Regions from separate parts of the Rhizobium sp. CFBP 8752 genome, predicted to be linked through region 2. Evidence: riboswitches for the same ligand, from Rfam matches in the RefSeq annotation. Region 2 holds a riboswitch; the other holds the start of a gene.
The links. A riboswitch is a leader RNA that binds a small molecule or an ion and turns the genes downstream of it on or off. The one in region 2 is predicted to bind S-adenosylmethionine.
Positions count from the first base shown of each region.

Region 1 (10,626 bases), on a different contig from region 2:
GCAAAGGTCATCTGGAACATCACGAAGATGAATTCCGGAATGACCACGCCGTCGGAGAAGGTTGCAGCCGTCGAGTCCATGTTGACACCCGACAGGAACATTTTCGCCGTACCACCCCAGAAGGCGGAGGTGCTGCCGCCGAAGGCAAAGGAATAGCCGTAGGTGACCCAGATGATCATGATGGCGGCGCCGGCAACGGTGCACTGCATCAGGACCGACAGCATGTTCTTGGTGCGGACGAGGCCGCCGTAAAACAGGGCGATGCCCGGCATCAGCATGAACAGCACGAGAAGCGTGCAGATGAACATGAACGCGGTGTCGCCCTTGTCGGCAACCGGGGCCGCGGCCGCGGCAGCGACTGCCGGTGCGGCAGCGTCCTGCGCAAAGGCGACGGCGGGCGCGGCGAAGGCCGCAGCCGCGGCACCGAGGCGCCCGAGAGTGGAAAATTTGGTGAATTGCATAGCTTGAAGACTCCCCTGTCAGCCGTTCTTACAGCGCTTCAGTATTGGTTTCGCCGGTGCGGATGCGCACGGCCTGCTCGATCGAATAGACAAAGATCTTGCCGTCGCCGATCTGGCCGGTCTTGGCGGAAGAGGCGATTGCTTCAACGGCTTTTTCGACGAGGTCGGTCGGAACCGCGATCTCGATTTTCAGCTTCGGCAGGAAGCTGACCGCATATTCCGTCCCACGGTAGATTTCCGTGTGTCCCTTCTGGCGTCCGTAGCCCTTTACTTCGGTCACGGTAAGGCCCTGGATACCGACAGCGGTGAGGGCTTCGCGCACCTCATCCAGCTTGAATGGCTTGATAATGGCCATTACAATTTTCATCTGGCTTCCCATCCTTTGTTGCTCGGCTCGGGGCCGATTCTCCTGGATCACTGCCTGATCAAGAGCAGCGACTGACATGACACATTCAAGGGTCATGCCAGTTTGAGAAGCCAGATTAAGCTATTGATAAGAATGACCCTTTCAGAACGTCGCCAAATAACGGGCAACGCGCCGGCCAAATTGCGGCGAAAACTTGTGCAGTTTTCTCAAAATGCCCAAATATTATTCATTTGCTCTTTTACGAATCAAACCTTCTTGCGCGACGGATGCGACGAGCTCGCCGGATCGACTGTAGATTGCGCCGCGGGTCATGCCGCGCGCGCCGGATGCGCTGGGACTGTCCTGCGAATAGAGCAGCCAGTCGTCGAAACGGATCGGACGGTGGAACCACATCGCATGGTCGATACTCGCAGCCTGGATGGTTGGATCGAAGATCGAGGTGCCGTGCGGATAGAGAGATGCATCGAGAAGCGTCATGTCGGAGAGATAGGCAAGCAGCGCTGCCTGGATCGCCCGGTCGTCCGGCACCGGGCCGGTGGTCCTCACCCAGATATCCTGGCGCGGCTCCAGCTTCTCCTTGGACAGATAATGCGCAAGCGACGTCGGCCGCATCTCGATCGGACGCTCGCGAGACCAGTAGCGGCGCACGGCATCCGAGCCGTGCTTCAGGAACATCTGCTTGAATTCGCTTTCCGGCATCAGCTCTTCCGGCATGGCGACGGGCGGCATCGACATCTGATGGTCGTAACCGCCTTCGTCGATCTGGAACGAAGCGGACATCGAAAAGATGGCATGACCATGCTGGATGGCGACAATCCGTCGCGTGGTGAAGCTCGACCCGTCCCTGATACGCTCCACTTGGTAGATGATCGGCACCAGCGGATCTCCAGGCCGCAGGAAATAGGCATGCAGCGAGTGCACGAAGCGATCGCTGGCCACCGTCCGCTGTGCCGCAACCAGCGCCTGGCCGATCACCTGTCCCCCGAACACTCTCTGCCATCCCGTGTCGGGGCCGGTCCTGCCGCGAAACAGGTTCTCCTCCAGCTTTTCGAGGTCGAGTACGGTCAGCAGTGCGCTGATGGGATCGATCGGGGTAGAAGAACTCGACATTAAGACGGACTCCGGCGGTAGGAAGCGGGCACTTGATGATCTATATCTAAGGCTAAGCGTTTCGAGCTCAAATGGAAACGCCACGAAGTGTTTGACGTGCTCGGGAGTTTTTCAATGCTGGACATGCTGGTTGTGGGTGGTGGTTATGTGGGCCTTGCGGCGGCGGTCGCGGTCAAGCAGGCGGCGCCGCATCTGGAGGTCCAGGTCGTCGAGGCCGCACCGGCCGGTGTCTGGGAAAAGGACGAGCGAGCCTCCGCGATCATCGCGGCCGCCAGCCAGATGCTCGACATCCTCGGCACCTGGGACGAAATCTTGCCGCACGCCCAGCCGATCAACCGGATGATCGTCACCGACAGCCGGACATCCGATCCGGTCCGCCCGGTCTTTCTCACCTTCGACGGCACGATCCAGGCAGGCAGGCCGTTTGCCCATATGGTGCCGAACGTCGCGATGGTGCGCGCCCTGCGCGGTGCCGCCGAACGGCTCGGCGTATCGATCCGTCACAGCCTTTCCGCCACCGGCTTCGAGACGACCGCAACGCATACGACCGTGAAATTTTCCGATGACTCGACCGAGGAAACCCGCCTTCTCGTTGCGTGCGACGGCGTGCGCTCAAAGCTGCGCGACATGGCCGGTATCCGCACTGTCAACTGGACATACGACCAGTCCGGCATCGTCGCGACGGTTGCCCATGAACGCGACCACGAAGGCGTGGCGGAAGAGCATTTCCTGCCGTCCGGCCCGTTCGCCATCCTGCCGCTCACCAACAATCGCTCGTCGCTGGTCTGGACGGAGCGCACCGATGCCGCCGAGCGCCTGATGGCATCGGACGACCTGATCTTCGAGGAAGAGCTGCAGCGGCGCTTCGGCCACAAGCTGGGCGAGATCCGGCTGGTCGGCGGTCGCAAGGCCTATCCGCTCAGCCTCACCCTGTCGCGTGCATTCGTCGCACCGCGCTTCGCGCTTGCCGGCGATGCCGCCCACGGCATTCATCCGATCTCCGGCCAGGGCCTCAACCTCGGCTTCAAGGATGTGGCAGCGCTTGCCGAGACCGTCGTCGAGGCGGATCGCCTCGGCCTCGACATCGGCTCGCTCAATGTGCTCGAGCGCTACCAGTCGTGGCGGCGTTTCGATACGTTCCGGATGGGTGTGACGACGGATGTGCTGAACCGGCTGTTTTCAAACGACGTCACGCCAATCCGCATCGCCCGCGATTTCGGCTTGGGCGTCGTGGAGCGGCTTCCGAAGATCAAGGATTTCTTCATCGGTCAGGCTGCCGGAACGACGGTGAAGGACAACCCGAAACTGCTGAGCGGCCGATCGATCTGAAGGTTGCTCACGGCTCGATCTGAAGGCTAGTCCTCGAGCTTGCGGGCTTCCGACATGAGCATGATCGGGATCCCGTCGCGGATCGGATAGGCAAGGCGCGCGCCTTGCGACACGAGCTCGTTGTTTTCGCGATCGAGTGACAGCCTGCCCTTGGTCATCGGGCAGACGAGAAGATCGAGCAGTTTCGGGTCCACCTTGCTGAGTTTTTCGTCCATGACCGGTCTTTGCCTTACTGCAGCACGTTCGCAGTCCCGGACCCCTGCGCGAGCAGGATCTCGGTGATTGCGATCAACGTATCAGCCCGGCTCTTCAGATCCGGTGCCTCCAGAAGCGCCTGTTTCTCGGCAGGGCCAAAGGGCGACATCATCGACAGCGAATTCACCAGCGTCCGGTTTCCGGCCCGCTCAATGCTTTCCCAGTCCGCCTCCAGCTTGTTGGCGTCGAGATAGGCCTTGAAGACCCGCAGCAGTTCCGGCCGATTGACGGCTTTTTCATCATCCTCGTCGGTCAGATCGGACAGGAAAGGCGCGTGTCTGAATTTGCGGAACGGATGGCCGCCACCGATCTCATCGAGCAGCCTGAAGCGGCAGATCCCGCTGAGCGAAATGATGTAGCGGCCATCGCCGGTTTCGGCAAAGGACGTGATCCGACCGGCGCAACCGATCGACGACAGCGCCGAGCGCCCGCCGCCGAGCGGCTCATCCGGTTCCATCAATGATGGCTGCACGATGCCGATCAACCTGTCGCCCGCAAGCGCTGCATCGAACAGGGACAGATAACGCGGCTCGAAGATATTGAGAGGAAGCTGGCCTCCCGGCAGGAGCAAAGCCCCAGTCAGCGGAAAGACCGGGATCGTTTCCGGAAGATCCTCCCGCTTCAGATAGCGCGCGTTTCCCACATGCATTGGTCCGATACCTCCCAGACCACATTCACCGGACAAAAATGTCTGTCCGAATCTGGCCGTTGTCCAAACCTGGCCGTTCAGCCAAACCTATAAAACTAATGTGGGGCATCGTCGCCGGAACGCAAGGCTGCGATCCGGCTTAGCGATCAATCGGCAACACAATCAGGAGAACAGGATCGACGAAAGGCGGCGGCGCCCGTAAATCGTAGCCGGATCTTTCGGGCCCCAGACCTCGAAGAATTGCAGCAGCTGGCGGCGCGCGCCATCGTCGTCGAACGTGCGGTCCTTGCGCATGATGGTCAGCAGATGATCGGCCGCCTTTTCGCGTTCGCCCTGGACGTTGAGGATCTTGGCAAGGCTCATACGCGCCTCGTGATCGTCGGGGTTGGCGGCAAGCTGCTGCTCGAGTGCGACAGGGTCACCCAGCTTGCGGGCTTCCTCGATTTGCTCCAGCTTCTTGGCGACCGCCTGTATTGCGGGATCGGCAGCCATCTCTTCGGGCAGGGAGGCGAGCATCTCGCCGGCGCGGGCCGTTTCGCCCATGCCGATCAGGCACTGCATCATGCCTGCCGCAGCCTTGGGGTTTTCCGGGTCGGCCTGCAGCACGGCGCCGTAGAGCTGTGCGGCACCCTGGATATCGTCCTGTCCGAGCAGGGTTTCCGCATCGCCGAGCACCGCCTCGATCTCGGCCGCCTGGTCCATGCCCTCTGGACCTGCGACCTTTTCGATGAACTCGCGGATCTGGCTTTCCGGAATGGCACCCATGAACCCGTCGACCGGACGGCCATCGGCAAAGGCGATCACGGCCGGGATCGACTGGATCCCGAGCTGTCCAGCGATCGAGGGATGGTCGTCAATGTTCATCTTGACGAGCCTGACGCGACCCTGGGCTTCGTTGACGACCTTTTCGATGACGGGCGTGAGTTGCTTGCACGGACCGCACCAGGGCGCCCAGAAATCGACGAGAACCGGCTGGCTGCGCGATGCCTCGATCACGTCCTTGCCGAAGCCTGCGGTCGTCGTGTCCGAGATATAGCTACCGGCAGCAGCAGGGGCAGAGGAAGCCGCGGGCGCTGGGGCCGCTGCAGGCGTCGAACCGAAGTTCACCGTCGCGTTCTGGCCACCGTAGTTACCGGCGCCGTAGGAGCCACCATAAGGATTGTTCGTGCCGCTCATGAAAGTGTTCTCCCGGAAAAAGTCCAATCGGCACACGGCCGATGCGCATTATGTCTTACTCTGAATTGCAAAGATCGTATGTCAGCCCGTCACTTTCAAGACAAGCGGCGTATGGCCCGTCGCCTCCAGAAAGCGGATAAGATCGTCGCGACCAATCGACGTCGTCGCATCGTTTGAGAGTGGATGGCCATTGATCACCTCTTCGCGCATGAGGTCTTCGTCGAGCACGAACGTGACGTTGTTATCCGTGTCGTTCAGCGCGCCGAACACGGTGACGGAGCCTGGCACGACGCCGAGAAATTCCAGCATCTTTTCAGGATTGCCGAACGACACGCGACTGGAGGCCCCGATCACCTTGTGGACAGTCTTTAGATCGACGCTGGCGTTTTCTTCAACCGTGATGACGAAGAACTGGTCCTTCTTGTCTTTGACGAACAGGTTCTTGGTATGCCCGCCCGGGATCTCGTCACGCAGACTGGCTGATTCCGATACCGTAAACACCGGTGCATGCGCTTTCGTCTTGTGGGCAATATCGAGGCTATCGAGAAAGGCGAACAGGTCTTCTGCAGTTTTTGGCATGATCGATCTTGGCTGCTCTTGAGGTGTTGGCCCCGGCCGGCGGGGTAAGGATGGCGGACTATAGACAGATTGTTCCGACCGGCCAAGATGCACGCCTGGGCGCAAACCCTTGTTTCGCAGGGACTTTCAAAGCGCCTGAAAAATTCTTCATCGAGATCGTCATTTCCCTGTTGCATTTAAAAAAAGTCTGGGCCATATACCGCCCGTCGCCGGCAACGAGCGGCACCGACGATCCAGACTACCACCGGGTCGACGGTTTATGAGCGGGTGTAGCTCAGTGGTAGAGCACAACCTTGCCAAGGTTGGGGTCGAGGGTTCGAATCCCTTCGCCCGCTCCAAATTCTCCCTTCAGACGAAAAAACGAATAACGGTATTGGTACCCAGTAGGGTACCTCGTCTATTATCGTCATTCGCTGGCTGCCTGCATCCTCGCAGCCAGACCGAGGCCGCCTTGCGGCAGCCTCGTCCCCCTCGCATCAGCTCTTCGAAAACACGTAGTCGGTTTCCTGGCGCAGGGTTTCGCCCGGGCGCAGCACTGCATTGGGGAAAGTCTCGTGGTTGATTGCGTCGGGCCAGATCTGGGTTTCCAGGCAGAAGCCGGCGTAAGGCGCGTAGGGACGGCCTTCCATGCCGGGCACCGGCAAGGCGAGCTTGAAGCCCGCGTAGAACTGGATCCCCGGCTCCGTGGTGCGCACTTCGAGCTGCACGCCGGAATACAGGCTGCGGGCAAGCGCGACCGAGCGCTTGGCAGTCCTCTCCTCCGAGAGGCAGTAGTTATGATCGAACTTCACCTGTTCGCCATCGGCGCCGGTGCGCTGGATCGGACCCATCTCGCTCAGGTCGAACGTGGTGCCAGCAAGCGGCATCAGGACGCCGGTCGGCACCATCCTTTCATCCACCGCCGTCAGCTCAGCCGCGGCGATCATCATGTCGTGGCCGAAAATGTCGGGGCGACCGTCGAGATTGAAATAGGAGTGCTGGCAGACGTTGGCGGGCGTCGGCTGGTCGGTCACCGTGTCGTAGATCACCGAAAGCACCCCGTCTTCCATCAGCTGGTAGGTCGCGGTGACGGTGCAGTTGCCGGGATATCCGGCGCGTCCATCCGGGTCGGTGATCTGCAGCACGACCCGGTCTTCCGCGTGATCGACGATCGACCAGATGCGCCGGGCGATACCGTCGGATCCGCCGTGCAGATGGGTTACGCCGTCTTCGTTGAGTTCCAGCTGGTATTCTGTGCCGTCGATCGAGAAGCGGCCATCGCCGATGCGATTGGCACAGCGACCAGGCGTGGCGCCGAAATACGGAGAATAGGCCTCATAGTCCGCAAAATTGTCGAACCCCAGCACCAGAGGCGGCTCGTGGCCGGCAAGCCGCAGATCCTGGATAACCGAACCCCAGGTGAGAACCTGGGCTGTCAGCCCGCCGCCCGATAGCGTGATCCGATGCACCGCCTCGCCGCTCTTCGTCGTGCCGAAAATCTCGAATTCATGACCCGTCATAACCCATCTCCCGAATGTTTGCGGCAAACTGCGTGATTTCGATCAAAGCTGCAACGAGGCCAGCGGAAAATTCCGTCAGGCTCTCATCCAGCAAGGATGACGGGGCAGAAACCGGTCTCGGTCACTCGGTGCCGATTTTTTCGAGGTCGTACGGCGTCGTCTGGTAGATCTCGTTGATCCAGTTTCCAAACAGCAGATGCGCATGGCCGCGCCAGCGGTTGAGCGGAGCCAGCGTATCGTCGTTGTGCGGAAAATAGTCGTGCGGCATCTTGATGGGGATGCCGGCATCGACATCGCGGAAATACTCGTCGGCGAGCGAGGTGGAATCGTATTCCACGTGATTGAACATGAACAACCGCCGGCCGGCCCGCTCATGCACGAGGCAGAGGCCCATCTCGTCGGATTCCATCAGGATCTCGAGATCGTTGCCGGCCTTCTCAACATCCTCCCGACGAACTTCCGTCCAGCGCGACACCGGAACCTGGAAATCGTCGGAGAAACCGTTGAGATAGACCGACGCCGGCGACAGGTTGCGGTGGCGATAGACCCCGAATGCCTTTTCCTTCAGCCCGTGCTTTGGAACGCCGTGGAAATGATAGATGGCGGCCATCGCCCCCCAGCAGACATTCATGGTGGAATGCACGTTGGTAGTGGTCCAGTCGAAGATTTCCTTCATTTCCTGCCAGTAGGTGACGTCCTCGTATGGCAGGGTTTCCACCGGCGCGCCGGTGATGATGAAACCATCGAACTTGCGGTGCTTCACCTCTTCCCACGTTTCGTAGAACGACAGGAGATGGTCTTCCGACGTGTTCTTGGCCTTGTGGCCGCCGATGCGAACCAGGGAGAATTCGACCTGCAGCGGCGAGGCGCCGACAAGGCGCGCCATCTGCACCTCGGTCTTGATCTTGTTGGGCATGAGATTGAGAAGCCCGATCTGCAGTGGCCGGATGTCCTGCCTGACCGCCATCGTTTCGGTCATCACGCGCACGCCCTCGGAAACGAGCGTGTTGAAGGCAGGCAGCGTATCGGGGATCTTGATCGGCATCTCTTCAACCCAAAAACAAAAAGCCGGCACGAAGAATCGCAGCCGGCCCGTGGGAAGTTTTTGAAACTCTTCTCGCGGCCCTTTAGCGACTTTTTTTACGTGGCTGCAAGCCGGCCGGCCAAATCACCACGGAATTTCGACTTTTCAAATAATCCCTGCCACGCCCGCCGTCAATGGCAGCAAAAATGACCGCTTTCGCACGAACAGTGCGACACGCGCCTTTCCCTTGCGAGCCGCTTTAGGATATGGGCATGGGCAATGGCCAACTCGACCTTCACGATCCTGCTCGGCGGTGACCTCACCGTAACCGACCGACTGCAAAAGGCAGTTGCCGCAAGCCGCTTCATTGCGGCCGACAGCGGCATGCGCCATGCAGAGGCGCTGGGTGTGATGCCGGAGCTCTGGGTGGGCGACTTCGATTCCTCCGACGCCGCCCTGATCGAGCGCTTTCCGGATGTCGAGCGCCGGACCTATCCGCCTGAAAAGAACGAGACGGACGGCGAGATTGCGACGGCTGAAGCGATCGAACGCGGCGCGACGCGGTTGATCCTGATCGGCGCACTGGGCGGCGAACGATCCGACCACGCGCTCCAGCATTTTCTGCATGCGATGAGCCTTGCCGAACGCGGCCATGACGTTCTTCTGACATCCGGCGAGGAAGAGGCTGTGCCGTTTCTCACCGGCACGATGACGCTCGACCTGCCGAAGGGCGCGCTGTTTTCCGTCATCGGTTTTACCGGCCTTGCAGGCCTCGACATTCTCGGCGCGCGCTATCCACTCAAGGATTACGCGCTGCCCTTCGGTTCCTCCCGCACCGTGTCCAACGTTGCAGAAGGGCCGGTCCAATTCCATTTACGTGACGGCAGGGCGATGATCCTTGCCCGTCCAAACGATTTTTCCGGAGCATAGACGCCGCATGGCACCGCCTATTCTGAAACTCGACGATATCGTTCTAACCTTCGGCGGCACGCCGCTTCTCAACGGAGCTGCGCTGCAGGTGGAGCCCGGCGACCGCATCTCCCTCGTCGGCCGCAACGGGTCGGGCAAATCGACGCTGATGAAGATCGCCGCCGGCATGGTGGAAGCACAGTCGGGCGAGGTTTTCCGGCACCCCAATGCGACGATCCGCTATCTCGAACAGGCGCCGGATTTTGCTGGTTACAAAACCGTGCAGGCCTATGCAGAAGCGGGGCTTGGACCGGGCGACGACCCCTACCGCGTCACCTATCTACTGGAGAATCTGGGCCTGACAGGAGAGGAAGATCCGGTCAGGCTTTCCGGTGGCGAGGCGCGACGCGCAGCACTTGTCCGCGTCATGGCACCGGAACCTGATATCCTGATGCTGGACGAGCCGACCAACCATCTCGATCTGCCGACCATCGAATGGCTGGAAGACGAGCTGCGCAAGACCCGCAGCGCACTGGTCGTCATCAGCCATGACCGTCGCTTTCTCGAAAAGGTGTCCAACGCCACAGTCTGGCTGGACCGCGGCACATCCCGCCGCCTGTCGCGCGGTTTCGGCCATTTCGAAGCCTGGCGCGATCAGGTTCTCGAAGAGGAAGAGATCGAGCAGCACAAGCTCGGCAAGGCGATTGAGCGTGAAGAACACTGGATGCGCTACGGCGTGACCGCAAGGCGCAAGCGCAACATGCGCCGCGTCGGCGAACTGCAGTCCATGCGTGCCGACTACCGTGGCCACAAGGGGCCGCAGGGCTCCGTTCAGGCCTCCGTCGCCGAAGGTCGCGAGTCCGGCAAGCTGGTGGTGGAAGCGGAAAACATCACCAAGACCTATGACAAGCCGATCGTTGCGCCATTCTCGATCCGCATCCATCGCGGCGACCGCATCGGTCTTGTTGGCCCGAATGGTGCTGGCAAGACGACGCTTCTGAAGATGCTGACGGGCCAGCTCGCCCCCGATGGCGGCTGGATCAAGCTCGGCACCAATCTCGAGATCGCCACGCTCGACCAGAAGCGCGAGGACCTCGATCCTGCGGACACGCTGTCCCACTACCTGACAGACGGCCGCGGCGAAACGCTGCTGGTCAACGGCGAACAGCGGCATGTGGCGGGCTACATGAAGGACTTCCTGTTCCAGCCGGAACAGATCCGCACGCCGATCAAGAACCTCTCCGGCGGAGAGCGCGCAAGGCTGATGC
Region 1 covers NZ_JACYUZ010000001.1:109,120-119,745, reverse strand. The annotation lists gene IFT59_RS00515 (ammonium transporter) at 1-461, opposite strand, end outside; gene IFT59_RS00510 (P-II family nitrogen regulator) at 490-840, opposite strand; gene tesB (acyl-CoA thioesterase II) at 1,051-1,938, opposite strand; gene IFT59_RS00500 (ubiquinone biosynthesis hydroxylase) at 2,053-3,267, shown strand; gene IFT59_RS00495 (Trm112 family protein) at 3,294-3,482, opposite strand; gene IFT59_RS00490 (LON peptidase substrate-binding domain-containing protein) at 3,497-4,171, opposite strand; gene trxA (thioredoxin) at 4,334-5,347, opposite strand; gene IFT59_RS00480 (prolyl-tRNA synthetase associated domain-containing protein) at 5,429-5,926, opposite strand; gene IFT59_RS00475 (hypothetical protein) at 5,977-6,189, shown strand; tRNA gene IFT59_RS00470 (tRNA-Gly) at 6,190-6,264, shown strand; gene IFT59_RS00465 (aldose epimerase family protein) at 6,403-7,425, opposite strand; gene metA (homoserine O-acetyltransferase MetA) at 7,547-8,470, opposite strand; SAM riboswitch at 8,533-8,610, opposite strand; gene IFT59_RS00455 (thiamine diphosphokinase) at 8,729-9,379, shown strand; gene IFT59_RS00450 (ABC-F family ATP-binding cassette domain-containing protein) at 9,387-10,626, shown strand, end outside.
Region 1: another riboswitch for S-adenosylmethionine. It lies ahead of metA (homoserine O-acetyltransferase MetA); the one in region 2 lies ahead of IFT59_RS16520 (O-succinylhomoserine sulfhydrylase).

Region 2 (10,626 bases):
AACAGACTGCGCGACGCCAGCGCCGAAAACGGCCGCATCACTGTTCCGATCATGGCATTTTCTCCGGGAAGGCATGCTGGCCGTCAACGCCGATCAATAGCGGCATTTCCCAGAGCACGGCTGAAAACGGCAGGAAGCCATATAGGTGGGGGAAAAGATCGCCGCCGCGCGAGGGTTCGAATTTCAGGGCATCGCCCAGAACCAGCGTGTTGACGGCGACCAGCATCAGGCCTGTCAGGCCGGCGAAATGCCGCTTGGCCGTTTCGCGCGCCTGGGACCCGGTGGAGAAATGGATGTAGCCGTCGCGCAGGTCGATTTCCGCACCTTCGAAGCGACCAGTCTCCTTGGCCTTGCGCCAAAGTGAATCGGGTACGATCTTGTAGACGATATCGGGCATCACGAACTCCCATAGTCCGGCTCTGATCTATGATCGGCACCGTTTGCCGCAAAGGGCGTTGATTGTCCATGGTGCAATGAGGAGGAAGGATCATGAAAAGGATCACTGCGACACGAGTCTTTGTAACCGTTGCGCTCTCGACGCAGGTGCTTTCGCTGCCGGCTCAAGCGCAAGACGACCGGCGGTTCCAGCTGGAGCGGACCGAACAGGGGATCGTTCGGCTGGATACGCAAACCGGCGCGATGTCGCTGTGCAACGACACCGACGGAGAACTGGTCTGCCGCATGGCACCGGACGAGCGGGCCGCCTATGAAAAGGAACTGGATCTGCTCGAAAAACGCGTAACCGCGCTGGAACAGCGTCTTGCCGATCGCCCCAAGACCTTTCCTGATGACGATGCTGTCGACCGGTCGCTCTCGATCATCGAGCGGTTCATGCGCGGCGTCATGTCGATGGTACGGGAATTTGGCGGCGAGCCGCAACCGGACAGGACCTGAGTCATGCTATTTTGCAGACTTGTGTCGCGCCACACTCGGCGCTACACATTAGGTATTACAGGGAAAGCACGACTATGCCTTTGGGAGGGGGCGTGGACATGCAGACACTCAACATCATCATCGCCGACGACCATCCGCTTTTCCGCGGTGCGCTGAAACAGGCGATACAAGGCGTTGCCGACGAAATTGTCATCATCGAAGCGGGCGACTTCGATGCGGCGAGAACAGCGGCGCAAGACAATCCCGAAACCGATCTCATGCTGCTCGACCTTGCCATGCCGGGCGTGAGCGGATTTGCGGGCCTGACGTCGCTCAGGTCGGCCTTTCCGGCGCTACCGGTGATCATTGTTTCAGCCACGGACGATCGCAGCACGATCAGGCGGGCGCTCGATCTGGGCGCTTCCGGCTTCATTTCCAAATCCTGCGGGCTTGACGATATCAGGGCCGGAATACAGGCCGTGCTGGAAGGCGATATCTGGGTGCCGAAAGGCGAGACATCGCAGAGCGAGGAAGACGCCGCAAGATCAGACATTCTCGACCGTCTGCGGACGCTGACGCCCCAGCAGCACCGGGTTCTGTCGATGCTTGGCGAAGGCCTGCTCAACAAGCAGATCGCCTACGAGCTGGGCGTCTCTGAGGCGACCATCAAGGCGCATGTCTCGGCTATTCTTTTGAAGCTGAACGTCGATAGTCGCACCCAAGCCGTCATCAAGCTCGGCCGGCTCAACATGGCCATGGTGGCGTAGGATAGCAGCAAAGGATTTTATTCCTTTTCTGCTTTACGAAATCCCCCTGCTGGGCTAAATTCTGCGACGAGCAAGCGGAGATCGCCCATCTCCGGGCGGCGGCGCCTTGAGGGCCGGTATCCTTGACGCTTGCATCCAACGGGACTGATCGGCAATGGCAGGCGGAAGGCGGCAACGGCTGTTTCCTCTTGCGCCGGGGGCAGGGACGACGATGCTGTCACATGAGACGATATGGATCGCGATCGACACGCTGGCTGAGCGTCATCAGCTGTCGCCGTCTGGGCTTGCCCGACGCGCAGGACTGGATCCGACCTCGTTCAACAAGTCGAAACGGCTTGGCCCCGACGGACGACTGCGATGGCCCTCGACGGAATCGATTGCCAAAGTTCTGGAAGCGACCGGCGCAACGGTCGATCAGTTCATGAGCTATCTGCCGCATGCGATGGGCAGGTCGCAACTTCCCGACGGCAATTTTCCCTCCCAGAACGGCACGATCCCGCTGCTCGGCTTTGCCCAGGCCGGCTCCGGCGGCTTTTTCGACGATGGCGGTTTTCCTGCCGGACAGGGCTGGGATGTGGTGGAGTTTCCCGTCGATCCTGCTCGAAAAGCCGGTGTCTACGCGCTCGAGGTCCAGGGCGATTCCATGATGCCGCTCTATCGGGACGGCGACGTGCTGATCGTCGAGCCCGGCGCACAGGTTCGGCGTGGCGACCGCGTGGTGTTGAAAACCCGCGAGGGCGAAGTGATGGCGAAAGTTCTGGCGCGCCAGAGTGCGCGCCTGATCGAGCTTCTGTCGCTCAACCCCGAACACGCGAACCGTTCCTTCGACACGGCCGATGTGGAATGGATGGCACGGATCATCTGGGCGAGCCAGTAAGCCGCGTTGCATTCAACGTATCTTGAGAAAAAATTCCTTGGTCTCAATAGAGGCCGTTCGGGAAATAGCGCAGGTAGAGTTCCTGCAGGCGGCCGTTGCGCGACAATTCGGCCAGCGCCTGATCAAAGGCGGCGGCAAGGGTCGGATCGTTTCTGCGGACCATGATGGTCAGGCCCTCGCCTAGAAATTTCTGCGACAGGTAGGGGCCGTCGAACAGGCTGCAACAGGTCTCCGATGCCTCGCTTGCGACCCAGAACGGCAGGCGAAGGCCATCGGCAAAGACGGCATCCACTTGTCTCTCCTTCAGAGCTTCCAGCATGTCCTCGTAACTGTCGAACGACTTTTGCGTGAGCTTCGGGAAGAACGCTCTTAGCATCGCCTCATGCGCCGTTCCCGCGACGACACCGACCGGACGATCGCTGAGGTCCGATACCGTGGTCGCAGCCAGTGTCGCCGCGTTGTTGCGGGCAAACCTTGCCGGGATACCGAGATAGGGCCTGGAAAAAAGAAAGCGCTGCCGCAGCGACGGAGTTGCAGCGACCGCTGCCATCACGGCCTCCCCGCCCCCGTCTTCCAGGGTCTTTTCGAGATCCGCGAAGGGCATGGCCTGAATCTGGCACTTTGCCTCGATCTTCAGGACCGTGCAAATCTCGCGGGCGAGATCGATGTTGAAGCCTGACAGCCGGCCAGATTGATCTGCGAAATTGAAAGGGGGGAAATCGACAGTCGTCAGGATGCGCACGCGCAGGATTGTCGACAGATCCTGGCGCTCCACGCGTTCTCGTGCGTCAAACATCAGCGGAAGCTGGGTCGCCGGGGTAGAAGGCGGAGCGGTGGAGGCCGCAAGTGCCTGCGATGCGGACAGAAGTCCGTGTATCACCACCACCAAAAGCTGCATAAACTTGAAAACACCACTGCTTTTTAGGGATGTAATCAGGTATCGCATCTTTATGATCCGTGTGGGGCAATAGGGGTTCGTCTGCGGACGGTGTAGCAGCAACATGCGCTCAGAGGAACATGCTTCGCAGCCGACCTATCACGACGAAACGGGGGCGCCGCCGACCGACGAGACCGAGTCCGGGCAATTGCTCGACTTTCGTCCCGGCATCCAGGTCGAGCTGACAGCGCTTGCGGCCCTCGGTTTCTCGAAACCGTTGATCGCCAAGCTGGCTGGCCTCTCCAGGCAAAACGGGACGACGGTCGAGGCCGAGCTTCTGGCATGCGGCGACGTGAGGGAAGACGCCTATTACGGTGCCATCGCCCGTCTGCTGCGACTTCCCTTCGTCTCGTCGCTCGATCCCGCGCTTGTCGTTATCCTGCCCTCGACCGACGCCCAGCTGACACGCCCGACCATGGTGAGGATCGCCCATCGCAACAAGGCGCAGGAAATCGCCATCGTGCCGGAGGCGGCGCGACTTTCGCAGATTGCGGCAACGATTGCGACCCTGCCGCTTGTGGGCCGCGATCTCGTCATCACCACGCCGAGCGCCATTCGCGAATCCGTCTGGAAAGCCGATGCAGCGCGCCGCATCCGCGAGACCACGAATACCCTGTTCGAGCAGAGACCCCTGCTGTCGGCCCGCGTTGTGCTCGCAGGCCACCAGGGCTTTTACGGTGGGTCGTTTCTGACGACCCTTGCCTGTCTCCTGCTGATTGCACCGATCGATACGCTGCTTGCGCTGCATATCGTCCTGTCGCTCACCTATTTCTCGACGCTCTGTCTTCGGCTTTCGGCGATGATCCGGCAAACGTTGGTGGCGCCTGAACGCGTGCCAGTCGCTCCACCGTTCGGGCTGCTGCCGCGTTACACTATTCTGGTCGCACTCTACCGCGAAGAGGACATGGCCGAGCAGTTGGTCGCAAGCCTCAAGCGGCTGGACTGGCCCGCATCTCTGCTCGACATCAAGTTCGTATGCGAAATCGACGACCGGCAGACGATCGAAGCCTTGAAGGCGCTTGAGCCTGGCCCCCAGTTCGAGATCGTCGAAGTGCCGGCCTATGGTCCGCGGACGAAGCCAAAGGCTCTCACCTATGCGCTGAAAGGTGCGCGCGGCGAATTCACGGCAATCTACGACGCCGAGGACAGGCCGCACCCGCTACAACTCCGCGAGGCGTACCGGCGGTTTCGCGCGGCACCATCCGAACTTGCCTGCCTGCAGGCACCACTGATCATCACCAACGCCCGGGAAAGCTGGTTGAGCGCGTTGTTTTCGCTCGAATATGCAGCGCTGTTTCGCGGCCTTTTGCCGATGCTCGGGAGAATGAACATGCCGCTTCCACTCGGCGGCACGTCCAACCATTTCCGCACCAGCGCGCTGATCGCAGCCGGCGGATGGGATCCGTACAACGTGACGGAAGACGCCGATCTTGGCATGCGGCTCTACCGGCTCGGCTTTACCGCCGACGTGATGCGGCACCATACGCTGGAGGACGCGCCTTTATCGATCAAGGTGTGGACGTCGCAGAGAAGCCGCTGGTTCAAGGGCTGGCTGCAAACCTGGCTGGTGCTGATGCGCGACCCGGCGCGGCTGATCGGCGAAATCGGCATCAAGCCTTTCTGCGTGATCCAATTGCTGGTGGGCGGCATGCTTTTGTCATCGCTGCTGCATCCGCTGATCCTCGTCTTTCTCGGCGTCGGCTTCTCGGCAATGCTGCGGGCGCCGATCGACACGCTGCCGCTTGAGGTCGTCGGCCTGTTCGCGATCGACTTCACCAACATTCTCGGCAGCTATCTCATCTTCCTCGGCCTCGGCATCGGATCGATGACCGACCACGAAAAACGCCTCGTCGGCCGCCGCTGGGTTGCCGTGCCGCTCTACTGGATGATGACATCCTTCGCCGCCTGGAAGGCGCTACGGGAACTCAGGACAAAGCCCTTCCACTGGAGCAAGACACCCCACATGCCGCGCCGGAAGGAGAGCTGATCGGGAGAGGGGATTGGAGCGGGTGAAGGGAATCGAACCCTCGTATTCAGCTTGGGAAGCTGCTGCTCTACCATTGAGCTACACCCGCGTCGGGGGAAGGTTTCCAACAATGGGCCCTGTCTGTCAAGGTCGCCGGGGTGGAAGCGTCCGGGGGCGCTTCTAGCTGCGGAAATGCTTGGAGAGTTTGAGGCCCTGCGCCTGATAGTTCGAGCCGAGGCCGGAGCCGTAGAGGCCCTGGGGTTCTTCCAGCATGTGCTCGTAGACGAGGCGACCGACGATCTGGCCGTCTTCGAGGATGAACGGGACCTCGTGGCTGCGCACCTCGAGGACGGCGCGGCTGCCGCGGCCGCCGGCGGCTTCGTGTCCGAAGCCGGGGTCGAAGAAGCCGGCGTAATGGACGCGGAATTCGCCGACCAGCGGGTCGAACGGTGTCATTTCGGCCGCGTAGAGCGGTGGCACATGGACGGCCTCGCGCGAGACGAGGATGTAGAATTCATCCGGATCCAGAATCAGTTCGTTGCGGCCGCGGCTGTGGATCGGCTCCCAGAAATCGAACAGATCATGCTGGGCCTTCTTGTCGACATCGACGACGGCCGTGTGGTGCTTGCCGCGGTAGCCGATCAGGCCATCGTTGTCGCCGGCAAGGTCGATCGATAGCGCTATGCCGCCGCCGGAAATGTTCGGCTGCGCGGCGGCGACCAGCGTTTCGGCTCCATGCAGCGCCAACAGCTCCGGCTCCTGCAGAAGGGCGTTGCCGACGCGGAAGCGGATCTGCGACAGGCGCGAGCCCTGGCGCACGACGATCGGAAATGTGCGCGGGGAAATTTCGAGATAGAGCGGACCGCGATAGCCTGAAGGGATCTTGTCGAACTCCTGGGCGCGATCGGTGATGACGCGGGTAAAGATATCGAGGCGGCCGGTGGAGCTTTTCGGATTGGCCGAAGCCGACATCTCGGCCGGCAGATCGAGGCTTTCCATCAGCGGCACGATATAGACGCAGCCGGTTTCGAGGACGGCGCTTTCGGAGAGATCGATGACGTGCAGGCTGAGGCGCTCGAGCTTGTCGGACACGAGGCTCATCGGCCCCGGCATGAACGAGGCGCGCACGCGAAACGCCTTCTGGCCCAAGCGCAGATCAAGGCTCGCCGGCTGGATCTGGTCCTGATCAAGCGCCCTCTCGGACTTCAGCCGTCCTTGTTCGAAGAGCGCCGCAATTGCGCGGTCCGCCAGAATTCCCGTGTCGCGAGCCATCATGTCTCTTTCAGATTTTGGGGGCGACAAAACCAAATGCGGACCATTGACGCAAGCGGAAGCGAGGCGTAAGGCAGCTTTATCCCGTGGTGATTTGGCCGGTCGGCTTGCAGCCACGTTAAACAAGTGGCTAAAAAGACCGGGTTGAAAACCGGTCTGCGATTGCGGCCGGTTTTTTTGTATCACGAAGGTGATGAACACATGAGCAAATCCCCGAACAAGAACTGGCGCCCGGCCACCACGCTCGTCCATGGCGGCACGCTTCGCTCGCAATATGGCGAAATGTCTGAAGCCATCTACCTGACGCAGGGCTTCGCCTACGACAGTTCAGAAGCCGCCGAGGCCCGTTTCAAGGGCGAGGCCGACGGCTATATCTATGCCCGCTACGGCAGCCCCACCAACGACATGTTCGAAAAGCGCATGTGTGCGCTGGAGGGTGCAGAAGAAGCCCGCGCAACCGCCTCCGGCATGGCCGCCATCACGGCAGCGCTCATGTGCCAGCTTCGCGCCGGCGACCATATCGTTGCCGCGCGGGCCCTGTTCGGTTCCTGCCGCTGGGTTGTCGAAACGCTCGCCCCGCGCTACGGCATCGAATGCACGCTGGTCGACGGTCGCGACCTTGCCAACTGGGAAGCGGCGATCAAGCCCAACACCAAGGTGTTTTTCCTGGAAAGCCCGACAAACCCGACGCTGGAAGTGATCGACATTGCCGGCGTTGCCAAGCTTGCCAATCAGGTCGGCGCCCGTCTGGTGGTCGACAACGTGTTCGCAACGCCGCTCTTCCAGCGGCCGCTGGAACTCGGCGCCCATGTGGTCGTCTATTCCGCCACCAAGCATATCGACGGCCAGGGCCGCAGCCTTGCCGGCGTCATCCTTTCGGACCGCGAATGGGTTCTGGAGCACCTGCAGGACTATTATCGCCATACCGGTCCGGCGATGTCGCCGTTCACGGCATGGACACTGATCAAGGGGCTGGAAACGTTGCCGATCCGTGTTGCCCAGCAGACGTCCAATGCGGCGAAGATCGCCGATTTCCTGGCCGAGCAGTCCAAGGTCGCGAAAGTGATCTATCCCGGTCGCAAGGATCATCCGCAGGCCGATATCATCGCCAAGCAGATGACGGGCGGATCGACGCTGGTCTGCTTCGAGCTGAAGGGCGGCAAGGAAGCGGCCTTCAAGCTGCAGAATGCCATGGAGGTGGTCACCATCTCCAACAATCTCGGCGACACCCGCTCCATCATCACGCATCCGGCAACGACGACGCACAAGAACCTCAGCGACGAGGCCCGTACGGAACTGGGAATTTCGCCCGGCACCGTGCGCTTTTCGGCCGGCATCGAGGATGCGGACGACCTGCTGGAAGATTTCGCGCAGGCGCTGAAGCAGATCTGATCGACTTTACGCCGAACGATGGGTAGACCCGGAACGCTCCGGGTTTACCATATCAGTTATCCCTATCATCAAGAACGCGACATTGCCTCAGATGCAAGCCGCGAGAATTCTTGACCTTTCTCCCCCACTGTACGATATCGGCACGATGAGCAATCTTGAGGTGCCAATGTACCGCGCCCGCACCAGAGACATAGACGTCGCCGTCGAGCCCTATTATCTCGAGGAGCAGTCGAGCCCCGAGGACAGTCGTTATGTCTGGGGATACCGGATCGTGATCGAGAACAAGTCCTCGATCAGCGTCACGCTCGTGCATCGCTACTGGAACATCACGGACGAAAACGGGATCGTCGACGAGGTCGACGGACCAGGCGTCGTTGGCGACCAGCCGCGACTGGAGCCCGGCGACAGCTACGAATATTCGTCCGGGTGCCCGCTCGACACGCCATCCGGCGTCATGTTCGGCACCTACGATATGAAGACGGACGAAGGCGAGACTTTCAAAGTCGACATTCCCGCCTTCTCGCTGGATTCACCAGGCGTCGTGCGCGTTCTGAACTGACCCGCGAGGCGGATCAGGCGCTTTCGAATTCTTCCGTCACGAACTTGTAGGTGGTCGAGCAGAACTCGCAGGTTACCGCGATTTCTCCATCTTCCACACTCGCGTGGATTTCTTCCGCAGAGAACCCGTCCAGAACGCCCTTGATCTTGTCGCGCGAGCAGCTGCAGCGGTCGAACACCGTCTGCGGATCATAGACCCGCACGCCGCGCTCGTGGAACAGCCGGAACAGCAGCCGTTCGATCGCCACCTGCGGATCGGTCAGCTCGTCCGTATCGATGGTGCCGACCAGCGTGCTCGCCTCTAACCAGGCATCGTCCTCGACTTCGACGGCATCGCGTTCGTCACCGTCGCCGCCGTGCAGGTCGGGCTGGCGCATGCGCTCAGGCGCCTGCGGAAGGAACTGGGCGACAAGTCCGCCGGCGCGCCAGTTGTGGCGCGGGTTGCCGTCCTCGTCGCGGTCGATGAGTTCGGCGACGGCGAGGCGAACCCTGGTCGGGATCTGTTCGGACTGGCGGAAGTAGACGCCGGCCATTTCTTCAAGCGACGAGCCGTCCATCGGCACGATGCCCTGATAGGGCTGCATGCCGCGGCCCTGATCGATCGTCAGCGCAAGAAAGCCATGGCCGAGCAGTTCGGCAGGCGAGATCTTGCCGTTCTCGACGGCCTCGGCCAGCGCATCCTCGTCATAGCGGGCATAGGCGCGCAGTGCGTCCGGCGTGGAGAAATCGGCAACAAGCAGGTCGACCGGGCCGTCACCCTTGGTCTGCATGGTGAACTTGCCCTCGAATTTCAGTGAGGTGCCCAGCAATGCGGTGAGCACGACGGCTTCCGCCAGAAGCCGGGCGACCGGTGCCGGATAATCGTGCCGTCCAAGGATCGCGTTGAGAAGTGGCCCGAGCTGGACTGCACGGCCGCGCACATCGAGGCCATCCACCTGGAAGGGCACGACGCGGTCGTCGCCGGCAAAATCGAGTTCGTTCAGTTCAACAGTCGCTTCCGCCATGAGTTAACTCCTTCGCGCCGGCGCTCTCAGTTCCTCGAACGCTTTTACACAAGCGCCAGCCGCAGCGGAACCGCCGGCCGGGGATTTGAGAACGTTGACGATATCGTGTTGAAGCGCCGCACTCGTTCGGCGGCGCGCTTTGAAAGCCGTCAGATGGTGGCGGCTCTCATCGAATTCAAGTCGGAAGCGCTTTCGATCCTCAGACGATGCCGAAGCACCAGGCTAGGATCGACTTCTGCGCATGAAGGCGGTTTTCCGCCTCGTCGAACACTACTGACTGCGGTCCGTCGATGACCTCGTCGGTGACTTCCTCGCCGCGATGGGCCGGCAGGCAGTGCATGAAGAGCGCGTCCTTGTTTGCCTGATCCATCAGCGCCTTGTTGACCTGATAGGGCTGGAAGATGTTGTGGCCGCGCGCCTTGTGCTCCTGGTTCATCGACACCCACGTATCGGTGACGACGACATCAGCGCCGGTGACCGCCCGTTCGGCGTCGTGGCAGAGCATGATCTCGCCGCCATTGTTGCGCGCCCAGTTCAGGAACTTGTCATGCGGCTCGGAGCCCATCGGCACGGCCATGTTCATCTTGTAGCCGAACCGCGCCGAGCCTTCGACGAGCGAGTGCAGCACGTTGTTGCCGTCACCCGTCCAGGCGATGGTCTTGCCTTTGACAGGACCGCGATGCTCCTCGAAGGTCATCAGGTCGGCCATGATCTGGCAGGGATGGGTATCGTCGGTCAGCGCGTTGATAACAGGCACGGTGGCGTGCTCGGCCATTTCCCGCATGCGGTTGTGATCGGTGGTGCGGATCATGATCGCATCGACATAGCGCGACAGGACGCGTGCCGTATCGCCGATCGTCTCGGCGCGGCCGAGCTGCATTTCCGTGCCGGACAGGAACAGGGTCTCGCCGCCGAGCTGGCGCATGCCGACATCGAAGGAGACACGGGTGCGGGTGGACGGCTTTTCAAAGATCATCGCC
Region 2 covers NZ_JACYUZ010000003.1:112,810-123,435, forward strand. The annotation lists gene IFT59_RS16475 (quinone-dependent dihydroorotate dehydrogenase) at 1-41, opposite strand, end outside; gene IFT59_RS16480 (DUF952 domain-containing protein) at 50-397, opposite strand; gene IFT59_RS16485 (hypothetical protein) at 490-894, shown strand; gene IFT59_RS16490 (response regulator) at 993-1,640, shown strand; gene IFT59_RS16495 (S24 family peptidase) at 1,852-2,517, shown strand; gene IFT59_RS16500 (transporter substrate-binding domain-containing protein) at 2,561-3,415, opposite strand; gene IFT59_RS16505 (glycosyltransferase family 2 protein) at 3,519-5,441, shown strand; tRNA gene IFT59_RS16510 (tRNA-Gly) at 5,456-5,529, opposite strand; gene IFT59_RS16515 (2'-deoxycytidine 5'-triphosphate deaminase) at 5,601-6,695, opposite strand; SAM riboswitch at 6,769-6,847, shown strand; gene IFT59_RS16520 (O-succinylhomoserine sulfhydrylase) at 6,894-8,084, shown strand; gene apaG (Co2+/Mg2+ efflux protein ApaG) at 8,251-8,643, shown strand; gene IFT59_RS16530 (Hsp33 family molecular chaperone) at 8,657-9,646, opposite strand; gene argF (ornithine carbamoyltransferase) at 9,846-10,626, opposite strand, start outside.